DNA from 2 places in the Herbaspirillum sp. UBA812 genome. Region 2 is predicted to be linked to the other one. Evidence: predicted binding sites of a transcription regulator. Region 2 holds the regulator's gene; the other holds the start of a gene.
What was found. The regulator sigma-54, encoded in region 2, starts transcription at its own class of promoters, with help from an activator protein. The targets are predictions, from matches to a motif close to TGGCANGNAANCTGCTTT.

Region 1 (7,307 bases), on a different contig from region 2:
CTGTACGAAATTCTGTACGGATTTCCGTACTGAATCTTGTACGCAATCCTGCCCCTGTCCTTGATCCACTCCTGCCCCACGATCCCGCGCTCATGCCCGACCACGACAAACAAGCTGACGACAACAAGATCGCGGGCACTGCCGCCTTCTCCAAGTTCATGGCTGTACTGCAGCTGATCGCCGATCAGGAAGCGCCGCTCTCCATTGCGCAACTGGCGGCGCTGTCGGGCTATCCGCGTCCGACGGTGTATCGCATCCTGGGCGCGCTGATGGCCGAGGGCATGGTGGTGGAAAACCCGCGCAGCAAGCAGTATGAAGTCGGCCCGCGCCTCATCCATCTGGCCAGCCGTGCCTGGGACCGCAGCGACATCCGCACCACGGCCATCGAGTCGCTGCGCCAGCTGCGCGACATCACGCGCGAGACCGTACACCTGGCCGTGCCCAGCGATCACAGCATGGTCTACATCGAGAAACTGGAAAGTCCCCAAGCCGTGCGCATGGATTCGCGCATCGGCACGCGCGTGACCTTGTATTCGAGTTCAGTGGGGAAAGCCTATCTGGCCGGGCTGGCGCAAGCGCAGCGCGAACGCCTGATGCGCACGCTGCATCTGGAAGCCTTCACATCCAACACACACACCACGCTGGAGGCGCTGCGCGCCGATGTCGAAGAGACACGCGCGCGCGGCTACGCCGAAGATCGTGAAGAAAACGAAGCGCAGATTTTTTGTTACGGTGCCGCCATCGTCGGTGCCGATGGCGTACCGGTGGCCTGCGTGAGCGTGAGCATTCCGCTGTATCGCCGCCTGCCCGATGCGCAGCAGGCGTATGTGACACCGCTGCTGCAAGCCTGCGCGAACATCTCGCGCAAGCTTGCCGGACCGGGCTGAGTCCGGTCCGATTCGCTCCGCAGGCGATCAGGCCTCGGGCGGCAATTCCACCTTGTAGATTTCCTTGCCGTCGGTGTTGTGCAGCGTGACGGTGAGGGTCTTGCTCTTGGCGTCGATCTTGCCGATGCCGAAGAACTGCAGCAGCTCGGCCGGCGAACGGTTCTGCTTCATGTCCGCCGGGATGCTGACGAAACGCACATCCGGACCAAAGGTGCGATCGATCTCGCCCGGCCCGAAGGTCCCCGCATTGATGGGGCCGCCGACGAATTCCCAGAAGGGCTTGAAGTCGGTGAACTGCGCACGCTCGGGCGCGTAGTGCGTGGCTGATGCGTAGTGCACATCGGCGGTCACCCACACCACGTTCTTGATGTCGTGCTGCTTGATGAAGCGCAGCAGTTCGGCTACTTCCAGTTCGCGCCCGGAGGGCTTGCCGTTGTCGGCATTGGCCCAGGCCTCGAAGGTTCCTTGGGGCACATCAGGGTTCAGGTCCGGCACCACGATGGAGAGCGGCATGTCGCTGGCGATGAGCTTCCAGGTCGAGCGCGAACGCAGCAGCGCCTGCTTGATCCAGCGCATCTGCTCGGGGCCGAGGAAGTCGGCATCATGGCCGCCCTTCTGGCGATTGGGCGAATTGCGGCCACGATAGCTGCGTTCGTCCAGCATGAACACGTCCAGCAGCGGACCGTGGTTGAAGGCACGGTAGATGCGGAAGGGATCGGCGCTGTCGATGCGGAAGGGATTGTGTTCGAACATGGCCTGGCGCGCGCGGGCGGCGAGCACGTCGATGTTGCGTTCGTCGTAGCGCTTTTCGGCGGCACCGATCACCTGGCCGGGATACCAGTTGTTACGCACCTCGTGGTCATCCCACTGCACCAGGAAGGGCACCTCGGCGGCGAAGCGGCGCTTGTTGGCGTCCAGCATGTTGTAGGCGAAGTTGCCGCGATAGTCGTCCAGCGTCTGCGCGACCTTGGATTTGGCTTCGGTCACCACGTTGCGCCACAGCGTTCCGTCCTCCAGCTTCACTTCGGCCTGGATGGGGCCATCGGCATAGATCTGGTCGCCCGAGTGGATGAAGAAATCCGGACGGAAGCGGCGCATGCTTTCATATACGCGATAACCGCCCCACTGTTCGTTGATGCCCCAGCCCTGGCCGGCTTCGTCGCCCGAGAAGGCGAAGGTGATGTCGCGCGCCTGGGCAGGCGTGGTGGCGGGCAGCATGAGGCTGCCGGTCAGCGGTTCGCTCAGGGCGGACTCATGCACCAGGTCCTGGAAGCGCACGCGGTAGTAGACACGCTGGCCGCCAGGCAGGCCGCGCAGGTCGACGCGGGCAGTGTAGTCCTCACGCGCCAGTGCGGTGGGACCGGCGATGCGCACCGGGTTGCTGAAATCCTCGCGGGTGGAATACTCGACCAGCATGCGCGCATTGCGGTCGGCGCGTGCCCAGATCATGGCGCTGTCGCGGGTGACATCGCCGCTCATGATGCCGCCGGGGAATTGCGGGCGCAGGCGCTCGGAAGTGACGATGGCGGGGGCGGCGGAAAATGCGGCCGGTGCGGCCAAGGTGGTGGTGGCGGCAATCGTCGTGACTGCGCTGTCGCGCAGGAAGCGGCGGCGGCTGTGGTCGGCTGGCGGGTTGCGGTCTGGCATGGCGACTCCTGTGAGGGTGAGGGAAAGAGTGACGAAGACACGGGGGCTTGCAATCTAGCAACCGAATATGACCGTCCGATGAAACCCTGCTGACCAGTCCTGACCGCAGAAACATGCAGCGCTCTTCTCGTAAAAAATGCGGCCCTCGGGCCGCATGATCTCGCCTCTTCCCGATGGATAGTGTCGGGTTCGATCCCTGCATCACACTATCTCAACGACATCGGACTCTCACGCAAGATCGTTCACCGGAAATCCGTTGATGCCGAGATCGTTTCCCATGCGTCGATTTCCTCGCCCATTCGCGCCAGCTTTTCGCGCACCAGCTTGACGGCATCACTGCCCAGCAGGAGATGGACCGGCGCGTTGGCATCGCCGGCAATGTCGAGGATCACCTGCGCCGCCTTGGCCGGGTCGCCGAGCTGGTGTCCGCTCTTGGCCTGGCGTGCCGCACGGATCGGATCGATCACGGCGTCGTAATCCGCAATGCTTCGGGGCGAGCGCACCATGGAGCGCCCTGCCCAGTCGGTACGGAAGGAACCGGGCGCCACGGCGGTGACCTTGATGCCGAACGCCGCCACTTCCTTGGCCAGGGTCTCGGAAATGCCTTCCAGGGCGAACTTGCTGCCGCAGTAATAGGCGATACCCGGCATGGTGATGAATCCGCCCATGGAGGTGATGTTGATGATGTGGCCGCTGCGTCTTGCACGCATGGTTGGCAGCACGGCCTTCATCATGGCCACGGCACCAAACACGTTGACATCGAACTGGTGCCGCATCTCTTCAAGCGAGGATTCTTCGAGCGCGCCTTCATGTCCATAGCCGGCGTTGTTGATCAGCACATCCACCGGAGCCAGGTGCTCGGCCGCCGCAGCAATGGCGGGGAAATCGGTCACATCGAGAACGATGGCCGTCGCCCTTGCGGGATCAAGCTGCTCGAATTGCTCTTTGGCGGCTTGGCTGCGCACTGTGCCTGTTACTGAATGGCCAGCCTGCATGGCCGCATCCGCCAGCGCCCGGCCAAAGCCCGAGCTCACGCCCGTAATCAGGAAATGCAATGTCTTGGAATTTTTCATGAGAATCCTTGTAGCTCCTTGATGGTGGCCTCTCCCGGAGGCCGAAGCAGCTTCCCGACGCAGAGGACGATGGCTGCCATCATAGGCAGGACTCCACAAATCCACCATGTCGGTTAGCATGTGGTGTTTGCCTAAACCTATGAGATTGCTCATGTCGGGAAGCACGAAGAAATCCGCGCAGAAAAAATCGAATGTGCACCAGCGCATGGTGCAGCTGCTCACCGAGCTCGCCCCTGACGAGGGCTACAACCTGTCGCTGCTGCCGGATGTGCGCTTCCTCAGGTCCAACCGTGCATTGAGTGAAACGCCGGTCCTCTATGAGCCGGGCATCGTGGTGGTCGTGCAGGGACGCAAGCGTGGATTCCTCGGCGGGCAAACCTATCTCTATGATGCCCGTCACTACCTGGCTGTTTCGGTACCCGTCCCGTTCACGATGGAAACCGACGCCACAGAGAAGACGCCTTTGCTGGCGATCTATTTCCGGCTGGATTTTCAACTGCTGGCTGAAGTGCTGGTGCAGATGGACGATGCTGACCTCTCCGCCCATCCGCAGACCATGTTCGCGACCCGGATGGATGCCAGCATGTGCGCCTCCGTGTTGCGTTTTCTGGAAGCGATGCGGGTGCCGATGGAAGCCAGGATCCTGGGCCGTTCACTGGTGAAGGAGATCTACCTGCGTGTACTCACGGGCCGGCAAGGTGCCTCCATGCGCGCCGCACTGCGCACTGACGGGCAGGTTGGAAAAGTGGCCAGAGCCATCAGGAAGATCCATGCCGCCTACGCGGACAAACTGGATGTGGAGCAGCTCGCGCACGAGGCCGGAATGAGTCCGCCTTCCTTCCATGCGCATTTCAAGGCGGTCACCGCTACCTCGCCGATGCAATACCTGAAATCGACGCGCCTGCATCAGGCGCGTCTGCTGATGCTGCGCAATGGCCTGACGGTGGCCGAGGCCAGCGCACGCGTCGGCTACGAGAGTGCATCCCAGTTCAGCCGCGAATTCAAACGCCTGTTCGACCTGCCGCCGACGCAAGAGGTGGCGCGGATGAAGGATGCGTATGCGCTGCCCGATCCGGAACCGTCGGCGCTGTTCGTGTCATCGCACTGACTCGGCTCTCAGGGAGCATTCCGAAGCCCGGCAGGTCTGCGCACCAAAATGCAGCCGGCCTTTGAAGACGCGCCTCGTCTTGCACACTCTTCGTGCAACCCAAAGAATGAATATAGGCTGATGCACCTGAAAAGTTCTTTAAAATCAGTCGACTGCAAAATAATCACCAAAATGGAACGGAAATTGCTTTAGTCGTGGCTTTCAAGCATTTTCTTGCACACTTTTTGGGAGATTTTCTGGTGGACGATCACAAAAACGGCGCAGACGCCCTCTTCATTTTGCTGGGGGCGATCATGATCCTGGCCATGCATGCCGGCTTTGCCTTCCTGGAACTGGGGACGGTGCGCAAGAAGAACCAGGTCAATGCCCTGGTGAAGATCCTGGCCGACTTTGCGGTGTCGACCATCGTCTATTTCTTCATCGGCTATTACGTGGCTTACGGCGTGAGCTTCTTTGCCGGTGCCGAAACGCTGGCCGAGCGCAGCGGTTTCGAGCTGGTGAAATTCTTCTTCCTGCTGACCTTCGCGGCGGCCATCCCGGCGATCATCTCGGGCGGCATTGCCGAGCGTTCCAAATTCAATCCGCAGCTGATCGCCACGGCGGTGCTGGTGGGACTGGTCTATCCCTTCTTCGAAGGTATCGCGTGGAACCAGCACCTGGGCGTGCAAGCCTGGCTGGCGGCCACCTTCGGTGCCGAGTTCCATGACTTCGCCGGTTCCATCGTGGTCCACGCGGTGGGTGGCTGGATCGCGCTGCCTGCGGTCCTGCTGCTGGGCGCACGCCGTGGCCGCTACAGCAAGGAAGGCGCGGTGGCGGCGCATCCGCCCTCCAACATTCCTTTCCTGGCCTTGGGTGCGTGGATTCTGACGGTGGGATGGTTCGGCTTCAACGTGATGAGCGCGCAGACCTTGGACAAGATGAATGGCCTGGTCGCCATGAATTCGCTCATGGCCATGGCCGGCGGCACGCTGGTGGCGCTGCTGATGGGCCGCAACGATCCCGGCTTCGCCTACAACGGCCCGCTGGCCGGCCTGGTGGCGGTGTGCGCGGGCTCGGACCTGATGCATCCGCTGGGTGCACTGGTCACCGGCGGCATTGCGGGGGCGATTTTCGTGTGGATGTTCACCCGCACCCAGAACAAGTGGAAGATCGACGATGTGCTGGGCGTGTGGCCGCTGCATGGCCTGTGCGGTCTGTGGGGCGGACTGGCGGCGGGCATCTTCGGCTTGCAGGCACTGGGCGGACGCGGTGGCGTGTCGTTCATGTCGCAACTCATCGGCAGCGTCATGGGAATCGCCATTGCGGCAGCGGGCGGATGGATCGTCTATGGCTTGTTGAAGAAGGCAGTGGGGATACGGCTGGATCCGGAGCAGGAATTTGAAGGGGCCGATCTGGCCATTCACAAGATTTCTTCTACGGCGGAGAGGGAGACCAGCTGGTAAGACAGTGACAAGCAACAATGAAATCTGGTGAGCCCATTCGAATCGATCGGACTCCTCGTGACTGAAATAAAACTACAATCACCAAAGCGTCGACGCTTTTGAAAAGGCCACCATTCGGTGGCCTTTTCATATGGAAAATCGATTGCAGCCAGGCCCCCCATCTGCCCCCTCTCAAGGAGTGGTCAATGCACTGATCAGAATGAGAATGATCAGTCAGTGATTTGAAAGCCAGAGGCCGTATGATCGCTGCAGCTGTTTTGCCATCACAGCACTAGCAATGCATTGACCGCATACATCTGCGCGACGCCAATTGCACAACAACAACGACCTCACGAGGATACTCGATGATAAAAACCCATCCCATCATCGGCTATTTTGCTGCCAGCGCATCTCTGCTGTGCGCCAGTGCCAGTTACGCCCAAACTGCCGATGCGCCATCGTTGCAGGAGGGTGATGCCTGGGTCTATCAAGCCACCGAAGAACAAAACACGGCAGGCATACTCGGCTCTACCACCAAGAAATGGGACGTCGCCATTGTCCGCTCCGGCAGCAAGACCATGGTCATTTCCGCCAAGGCGGAAGACTCCAATCTGCCACCCAAGGAATTGTTGCGCAATGCCGACTGGGCCGTGGTGCAAAACATCAATGGCAAGAATACCGTTACCAATCGTCCCTATGATTTCCCGCTCAAACCGGGCAAGACCTGGAAAGTGGAATACGATACCGCCAACCCTGATGCACGCACGAAGGTGCAGCACATCACCAAAAATTACACGGTCTTGGGCTGGGTCGATATCAAAGTACCGGCCGGCACCTACCATGCAATCAAAGTGGAAATGGAAGGCGAATGGAGCAAGGAATTCAATCCGACTGCCGCCGTCGCCACTTCCACCGTCACCAGCAGCCAGGCTGGTTCAGTGGCCATTTCCGCCAGCCGAAACGCCAGCACGCAACAGTCGGCCAGCGGCAGAATGTACGACGCGTTCTGGTATGTTCCCGAACTCAAAACTCACGTCAAGTTGATTACCGAAAACTACCAGGCTGGCGGTGCCTTGAATAAACGCGTGACCGAAGAATTGGCAGCATCACCAGTACATTGATCTGCTCGCGCAAATTTCAGGCCCCCAGCTCCCTGCGCACCATCTCCGCC
Region 2 (7,307 bases):
ATCCTCTACATGGACAGCCTGCCGCTGGAGGCCAATGTGCAGTTCATGACGGTGATGGCGACCAAGATGCCGTATATCGGGCGGGGTTGAGTCGATTTATATTCGCCAGATGAAGAAATGGCCGCAGTGATGAGCTGCGGCCATTTTTTTTTGAGGCGTTGAAAAGCGAGATGCGCTAGCCGATGAACACGGCCGGACCGACACCGAAGCGCTCGGTCAGTGCCTTGACCTGGCGCAGATTCAAATCGCGCTTGCCGCGCAGGATCTCGGAGACCACACCTTGTGAGTCGATCTCCGGGAGGTCGGATTGCGTCAGCTGATGCTGCTCCATCAGGAATTGCAGGACCTCTATCGGAGAAACCTGCTGCAGCGGGAAGTGCTTGTCATCGTATTCGGCAATGAGGCTGCCGAGCGTGTCGACCAGGTCGGCCAGCGGATGCCGTTCATCGCTGGCACCGGCGTCGAGCAATTGATTCAGCGTGGCGACTGCGCGGTCATAGTCGTCGTCGGAACGAATCGGCCGCAGCGGGATGAGGGACGACAAGGCCGCAAAGTGCGAGGTGATGTCGTCCATCCTCCTCTCGTCCATCACTCGGTCCCGCCCTTCATGCCCTGCCACTCCGGCGTCAACTGCATGGAAATCCCGAACATGTCCAGCACGCGTCCCAGCGTGTGGTCCACCATCTCTTCCATGGAAGCAGGGCGCTGGTAGAAGCCGGGCAGGGGCGGGAAGATCACGCCGCCCATTTCGGTGACGGACGTCATGTTGCGCAGATGGGCCAGATTGAACGGGGTCTCGCGCACCATCAGCACCAGCCGGCGGCGTTCCTTGAGCACCACGTCCGCTGCGCGGGTGATGAGGTTGTCGGACAAACCATGCGCCACGGCGGCCAGGGTCTTCATCGAACAGGGCGCCACCACCATGCCGGTGGAGGCGAAGGAGCCGCTGGCGATGCAGGCGCCGACATCGCGCACGTTGTGCACCACATCGGCCAGCGCTTCCACATCCTTGCGCCGCATGTCCAGTTCCTGGTGCAGGTTGAGTACACCTGCTTCGGACACCATCAGGTGCGTTTCCACCTGGCCATGCTTGCGCAGATGCTCCAGCAGCCGCATGCCATAGATGGCACCGGTGGCACCGGTGATCGCAACGATCAGGCGCTGGCGCGGCTGGCTGGAAGAATTGCTCATGGATCAGTCAGGCCAGTAAAACTCAGCCCTTGATCAGGGTCTGCAGTTCGCCCGATTCGTACATCTCGGTCATGATGTCGGAGCCACCGACGAATTCGCCCTTCACGTACAGCTGGGGAATGGTCGGCCAGTTCGAGTATTCCTTGATGCCCTGGCGCACGTCCGGGCTTTCCAGCACGTTGACGGTGACGATGTTCTCGGCACCGCTGGCCTTCAGCAGCTGGATGGCCTTGCTGGAAAAGCCGCATTGCGGGAACTGTGCAGTGCCCTTCATGAACAGCACCACGGGATTTTGGGTCACGGTTTCTTTGATCCAGGATTGGACGTCGCTCATGGCTATGCCTTTAAAAATGGGATTGCCGACATTATAGGGAAAAGCCGGCGGGCGCGTTGAAATCGCCTGCATGCCGGTGGCCTGTCTGAACGGGCAAAAATTGCATCGAGGAAATGATTTATATCGTATGCAAGTTCTTGTGTCGAAGATGAGGGTGGCGGGAAGACATTCAAGCAGTTCCTTGCATCATCTTCAGCAGCGGCGGTGGAAAAGTTGCTCCGGGTAATGATTTATATTTTTTCCACAGGCGTGCGCCAGATCGGCGGCGGAAAATGAAAAAGGGCGCTTGCGCGCCCCTTCCTCATGAAATTCGGCTGGCTTTCTCAGCAGCCTTGCGGCTGCGAGGCTGCTTGCCGAGGGTGTCCTGGCTTATGCCGCTCCGGCCACCGCATCCTCCGGCGTTTCGTCCGGCAGGCGCTTGGCCATGGAGTGATGCTCCTGCAACTTGTCCTTGTGCTTGATGACCTGGCGATCGAGCTTGTCGATCAGCGTGTCAATGGCAGCGTAGAGGTCGTGTGCGATGCTTTCCGCATGTAGATCCTTCCCCTTGATGTGGACGTTGATTTCCGCTTTTTGGCGCTTTTCCTTTTCTGTGAGTTTATCTACGCTCAGGATCACGCTGACGTCGATCACGTTGTCGAAATGGCGCTTGATACGCGAGAGCTTGCTTTGCACGTATTCCCGGATGGCGGGGGTCAGTTCGAGGTGGTGTCCACTGATGGTCAGATTCATACAAGACTCCTATCGTGAAGTCACTGGAGGTTCGTGCAATCGATCCTGCTGCAGCTGTACCACGGGCACGGTCTTCGTGTCGGATGGCGCGGGCATCAGTCGGATGCTTGCCTGAACACAGCAACGGTACTGCAGAAAAACTGAGGAAAAACTCAGAGGGACTTGCGGAGATTGACCGGCGGAATCTTCAACACTTCGCGGTATTTGGCGACTGTGCGTCGCGCGACCACCATGCCTTGTTCTGCCAGCATATCCGCAATCTTGCTATCGGATAATGGGGTCTGCGGGTTCTCGGCTCCTATCAACTGTTTGATCAGCGCCCGTATCGCGGTGGAGGAAGCTTCACCTCCGGTTTCAGTCGCGACATGGCTACCGAAGAAGTATTTCAACTCAAACATTCCATGCGGAGTGAGCATGTATTTCTGAGTCGTCACGCGAGAGATGGTGCTCTCGTGTAGACCCAGTGTATCAGCAATTTCACGCAGCACAAGGGGGCGCATGGCGACTGCCCCATGTGAAAAGAAGTTTCTTTGACGTTCCACAATAGCCTGCGCGACGCGCAAAATTGTATCGAAACGTTGCCGCATGTTCTTGATGAGCCACTTGGCTTCCTGCAACTGCGACGACAGCGAACCTTCTCCCTTGGCTTGCTTCAATGCACTGGCATACATCGCATTGACGCGCAGCTTGGGCATGACCTCATGGTTGAGCATGACCTGCCAGCCGTTCTTTGTCTGCTTGACAATCACGTCCGGCACCACATAGTCCGAGGCATCACGCGCGAATTCCGCACCCGGATGCGGACGGCACTGGCGGATCACGGCCTGCGCTTCACGCAGGTCTTCGTCATCGCAATCCAGTGCCTTCTTGATCTTGTTGAAATCGCGTTGTGCAAACAGCGGCAGGTAATCCTCCACGATCCTCAAGGCCAGCTTGCGCGTCACGAAGGGAATCTTGGGCAGGCGGCGGATCTGCAGGGCCAGGCATTCGCCGGCACTGCGCGCACCGACACCCGCCGGGTCCAGGCTCTGCAGCAGCTTGAGCGAAATCGACAGCTCTTCCATGTCGATGCCCAGCTCTTCGGGCAGGCGAGCGAGGATGTCTTCCAGCGGCTCTTCCAGATAGCCGCTCTCGTCCAGCGCATCGGTGAGCAGTTCCAGCAGCGCACGATCACGCAGGGTGCGTGCGGTCACGCGGATCTGTTCCAGCAGGTGTTCGCGCAGGGTCAGTTCGTGCGCTTCGAGTTGCGGGCGGGCATCATCATCGTCTGGCGACTTGCCGCTGCGCGCGACGTCGTCGAAGCTCCAGTCGGCATCCCCCGTGACACCGGCTTCCGGCGCGTTGTCCTGGTAGTCGAAGCTGGAATCGCCATCGCTGGCGGCCGGGGCGGCTTCGCCACTGCCTTCGTGACTGGTTTCAGCAACGCCGCTGGAGGGCGAGCTGGAGACCGCGCCATCGGCCAGCAGACGTACCGAATTGTCGAGCGCGTCGTCGAGGCGTTCCAGCAGGGGATTGTCGGAGAGGATCTGTTCCAGTTCCTGGTGCAGTTCCAGCGTCGACAGTTGCAACAGTCTGATCGACTGCTGCAGTTGCGGCGTCAATGCGAGGTGCTGCGAGGTACGTAACTGGAGCGACTGTTTCATCTGTCTTTCTGAAAGCGGCGTGGCCCGCTGGTTGCTCTGCCGGTCGTTGCGTATTGCGTATTGTGTTTGGCTTGCTGCGTATTACGTGATGCGCACTCCGTATTTCCTTGAGCGTATCGGGCAAGCCGACTGCACCGCTTACATGCGGAAATGCTCACCCAGATACACGCGGCGCACCGACTCGTTGGCGATGATCTCTTCCGGATTGCCGCTGGCCAGCACCGTGCCCTGATTGATGATGTAGGCGCGATCACAGATACCCAGCGTTTCGCGCACGTTGTGGTCGGTGATCAGCACGCCGATGCCGCGTTCCTTCAGGAAGCGCACGATGCGCTGAATCTCGATCACGGCAATCGGGTCGATACCGGCGAACGGTTCATCCAGCAGCACGAAGCGCGGATCGGTGGCCAGTGCGCGGGCGATCTCGACGCGCCGGCGTTCACCGCCCGAGAGCGACAGCGCCTGGCTTTCGCGCAGCTTCTCGATCTGCAATTCGTGCAGCAGGTTGTTGAGGCGGCCTTCGATTTCATCGCGCGAGAGCGGCTTGCCCTCTTCCCGGCGCAGTTCCAGCACGGCGCGGATATTGTCTTCCACCGTCAGCTTGCGGAATACCGAGGCTTCCTGCGGCAGGTAGGACAAGCCCATGGTGGCACGCTTGTGGATCGGCATGCGCGAAATGGACGCGCCATCGAGGTCGATCTCGCCGCCATCGGAGGGCACCAGGCCCACGATCATGTAGAACGAGGTGGTCTTGCCGGCACCATTCGGGCCGAGCAGGCCGACCACCTCGCCGCTGCGCAATTCCATCGAGACATCGCGCACCACCTGGCGCGCGCCATAACTTTTCTTCAGGCCGCGAACGACCAGCGAGCTGACTGCCATCGTTACTGGTCCTTTCCGCTGTCGCGACGCGTTGCAGGCTGCGTGGCGTTGTTCTTGCCCGCGGGCTGGGCCGGCGCGGTGCTGCCTGCCGGCGGCGGATTCTTGGGCTGGATCACCGCAGTGATGCGGCCTGCGCCCGGCTTGCTCTCGCCGGTGGCGGTGTTGTTCACGGAATAGAATTCGGCGCGGCTGTCGTAGGAGATGAATTCGCCGTTGACTTCATCGGTGATGCGATCGCCGTCCATGCGCTGGATGTGCGCGCGCTGGAACAGCTTGGAGATTTCGGTCTGCTCCGAATACTCGATGCGCTCGGCCTGGCCTTCGATCCACAGGTTGGGACCGCCGTCACGCTTCTGGCGGAAGTTGGCCAGCGCGCCCGGGGCCGCATACAGCACCGCATTTTCATAACCGTACTGGTCGGTCGTCAATACCACGCGGCCGGCCTTGATGATCAGCGTGCCGCGGGTCATGACCACGTTGCCGGTAAAGGTCTTCACCTGGCGCACGTCATCGTAGACCATCTGGTCTGCCTCGATGTTGGTCGGCTTGGTGGAGTCCGCCTTCTCGGCGTTGGCCACGCCGCACACGGCAGCCAGCATCAGCATCGGCAGTAAGAATGAGCGTTTCATTGGGTTCCTGTCTGATCGGTTCTTGGCGTTTTTATCCCGGAGTCATCCGGCTTAGCGTTTCTTCGGAGTGGGCTCGTAATAGCCGCGGACATTGCCGAACAGCTGCACCACCTGGGTCGCATTGTTGGCCACCATGCCCACGCCGTTCAGGCGCGTGGTGCCCATGGTCATGGCCACCGGCTTGTCAGTCTTGACGATTTCATCGTCAGGCAACAGCAGCAGGTATTCCGACACCAGGTGCATCTGCTCGCGGCCCTTGTAGGGCGCGCGGATGGCATTGGCGTTGCCGTACATGTGGATCTGCGTCTGGTCGTCGGTGACGCGCGCGGTATCCGAGTAGAGCTCCATCGGTGCCTGGTTCTGGTCCAGGTTGTGCACCACCGGCTTGGTGATCTCGAAGGAGTCATCCGTGGGGTAGTGCACCATCTTCGTTCCCGCAACGTCATAGCGCGGCAGACCGGTCGGGCCCATGCGCACGTAGTTGAAGTTTTCCAGGTAGTAGTCGGGTTTGCCGCGCGGACGCTGCGCCGGTTGCTGGTCGCCCGCGGCCCGCATGGCCTGCATCACCCAGAAGCTGCCCAGGGCGCCGGCGATCAGGATCACCAGGATCACCGCCAGGCGGATGCGCTCGGCGTTGCGTTCTCCGCTGCGCCCGCTCATGCCAGGTACGGCGCGAGGGCCGCCTCGTAGTTGCCTTGTGCTGCCAGCACCAGGTCGCAGATCTCGCGCACGGCACCATGGCCGCCGCTTGCCTGGGTCACGTAGTCGCTGCGCGACTTCACCTCGCGATGGCCGTTGGCCACGCAGGCCTTGAATCCGACGCGGGTCAGTACCGGCAGGTCGATGATGTCGTCGCCCAGGTAGCCGCAATCCTGCGGCGTCAACTGCACCTGCTGCAGCAACTGTTCGAAGGCCTGGCGCTTGTCGTGGATGCCCTGGAATACATGGGCGATGCCGAGATCGCGCGCACGGCGCAGCACATAGGGCGACTGGCGCGCGGTGATGATGGCGGCAGCGGTACCGTATTGCTGCATCATCTTGATGCCGTGGCCATCGAGCGCGTTGAAGCGCTTGAAGGCCTCGCCATCCTCGCCGTAGAACAGGCCGCCATCGGTGAGCACGCCATCCACGTCGAAGATCATCAGGCGGATCGCCGCCGCCTTGGCGAGCGCGGCAGCGGGCAGGGTGCTGGCGAAGGCTGGCGCGTTCATCAGATCACCTTGGCGCGAGTGAGATCGTGGATGTGCAGCGCGCCCGTGAGCACGCCGGCCGCATCGGTAACCAGCAACTGGTTGATGCGGAATTGTTCCATCAATTGCACGGCATCCACGGCCAGCTGGTCCTGGTTGACGGTCTGCGGATTGGCATGCATGACGTCGGCGATGTAAAACTTGGAAAAGTCCTGGCCACGCTCCAGCAGGCGGCGCAGGTCGCCGTCGGTGAAGACGCCGATCGGGCGGAATTGCTCATCCACCACGGCGGTCATGGCCATGCCCTTGCGGGTGATTTCCATCAGCGCTGCCGACAGCGACACGTCCGGGCGCACGGCGGGAATCGCCTCGCCGCTGCGCATCACGTCACGCACGTGGGTCAGCAGGCGGCGGCCCAGTGCACCGCCGGGATGGGAGCGCGCAAAATCTTCCTCGACGAAGCCGCGTGCATCCAGCAGCGACACCGCCAGCGCGTCGCCCATGGCCAGCGTGGCCGTGGTGCTGGCGGTCGGGGCCAGGTTGAGGGTACAGGCTTCCTGCGCCACACCCACGTTGAGGTGGACGGCGGACAGCTTGGCCAAGGTGGACTGATCATTGCCGGTCATGGCGATGATCACCGCACCCATGCGCTTGACGATGGGCACGATGGCCAGCAGCTCGGCCGTTTCGCCGGAATTGGAAATGG

Region 1: a site for sigma-54 is predicted at 4,888-4,905, ahead of B3873_RS04185 (ammonium transporter). Genes of this name have one in related genera too.

What each region holds. Positions count from the first base shown of each region.
Region 1 is NZ_DBIC01000066.1:3,110-10,416, forward strand. Features, by position in the region: gene B3873_RS04165 (IclR family transcriptional regulator) at 93-887, shown strand; gene B3873_RS04170 (alkaline phosphatase D family protein) at 915-2,534, opposite strand; gene B3873_RS04175 (oxidoreductase) at 2,777-3,607, opposite strand; gene B3873_RS04180 (AraC family transcriptional regulator) at 3,813-4,715, shown strand; gene B3873_RS04185 (ammonium transporter) at 4,955-6,157, shown strand; gene B3873_RS04190 (hypothetical protein) at 6,502-7,257, shown strand.
Region 2 is NZ_DBIC01000285.1:18,396-25,702, reverse strand. Features, by position in the region: gene B3873_RS19685 (SDR family oxidoreductase) at 1-90, shown strand, start outside; gene B3873_RS19680 (helix-turn-helix domain-containing protein) at 176-574, opposite strand; gene B3873_RS19675 (UbiX family flavin prenyltransferase) at 589-1,191, opposite strand; gene grxD (Grx4 family monothiol glutaredoxin) at 1,214-1,525, opposite strand; gene hpf (ribosome hibernation-promoting factor, HPF/YfiA family) at 1,895-2,257, opposite strand; gene B3873_RS19660 (RNA polymerase factor sigma-54) at 2,410-3,900, opposite strand; gene lptB (LPS export ABC transporter ATP-binding protein) at 4,039-4,782, opposite strand; gene lptA (lipopolysaccharide transport periplasmic protein LptA) at 4,785-5,411, opposite strand; gene lptC (LPS export ABC transporter periplasmic protein LptC) at 5,463-6,071, opposite strand; gene B3873_RS19640 (KdsC family phosphatase) at 6,068-6,622, opposite strand; gene B3873_RS19635 (KpsF/GutQ family sugar-phosphate isomerase) at 6,622-7,307, opposite strand, start outside.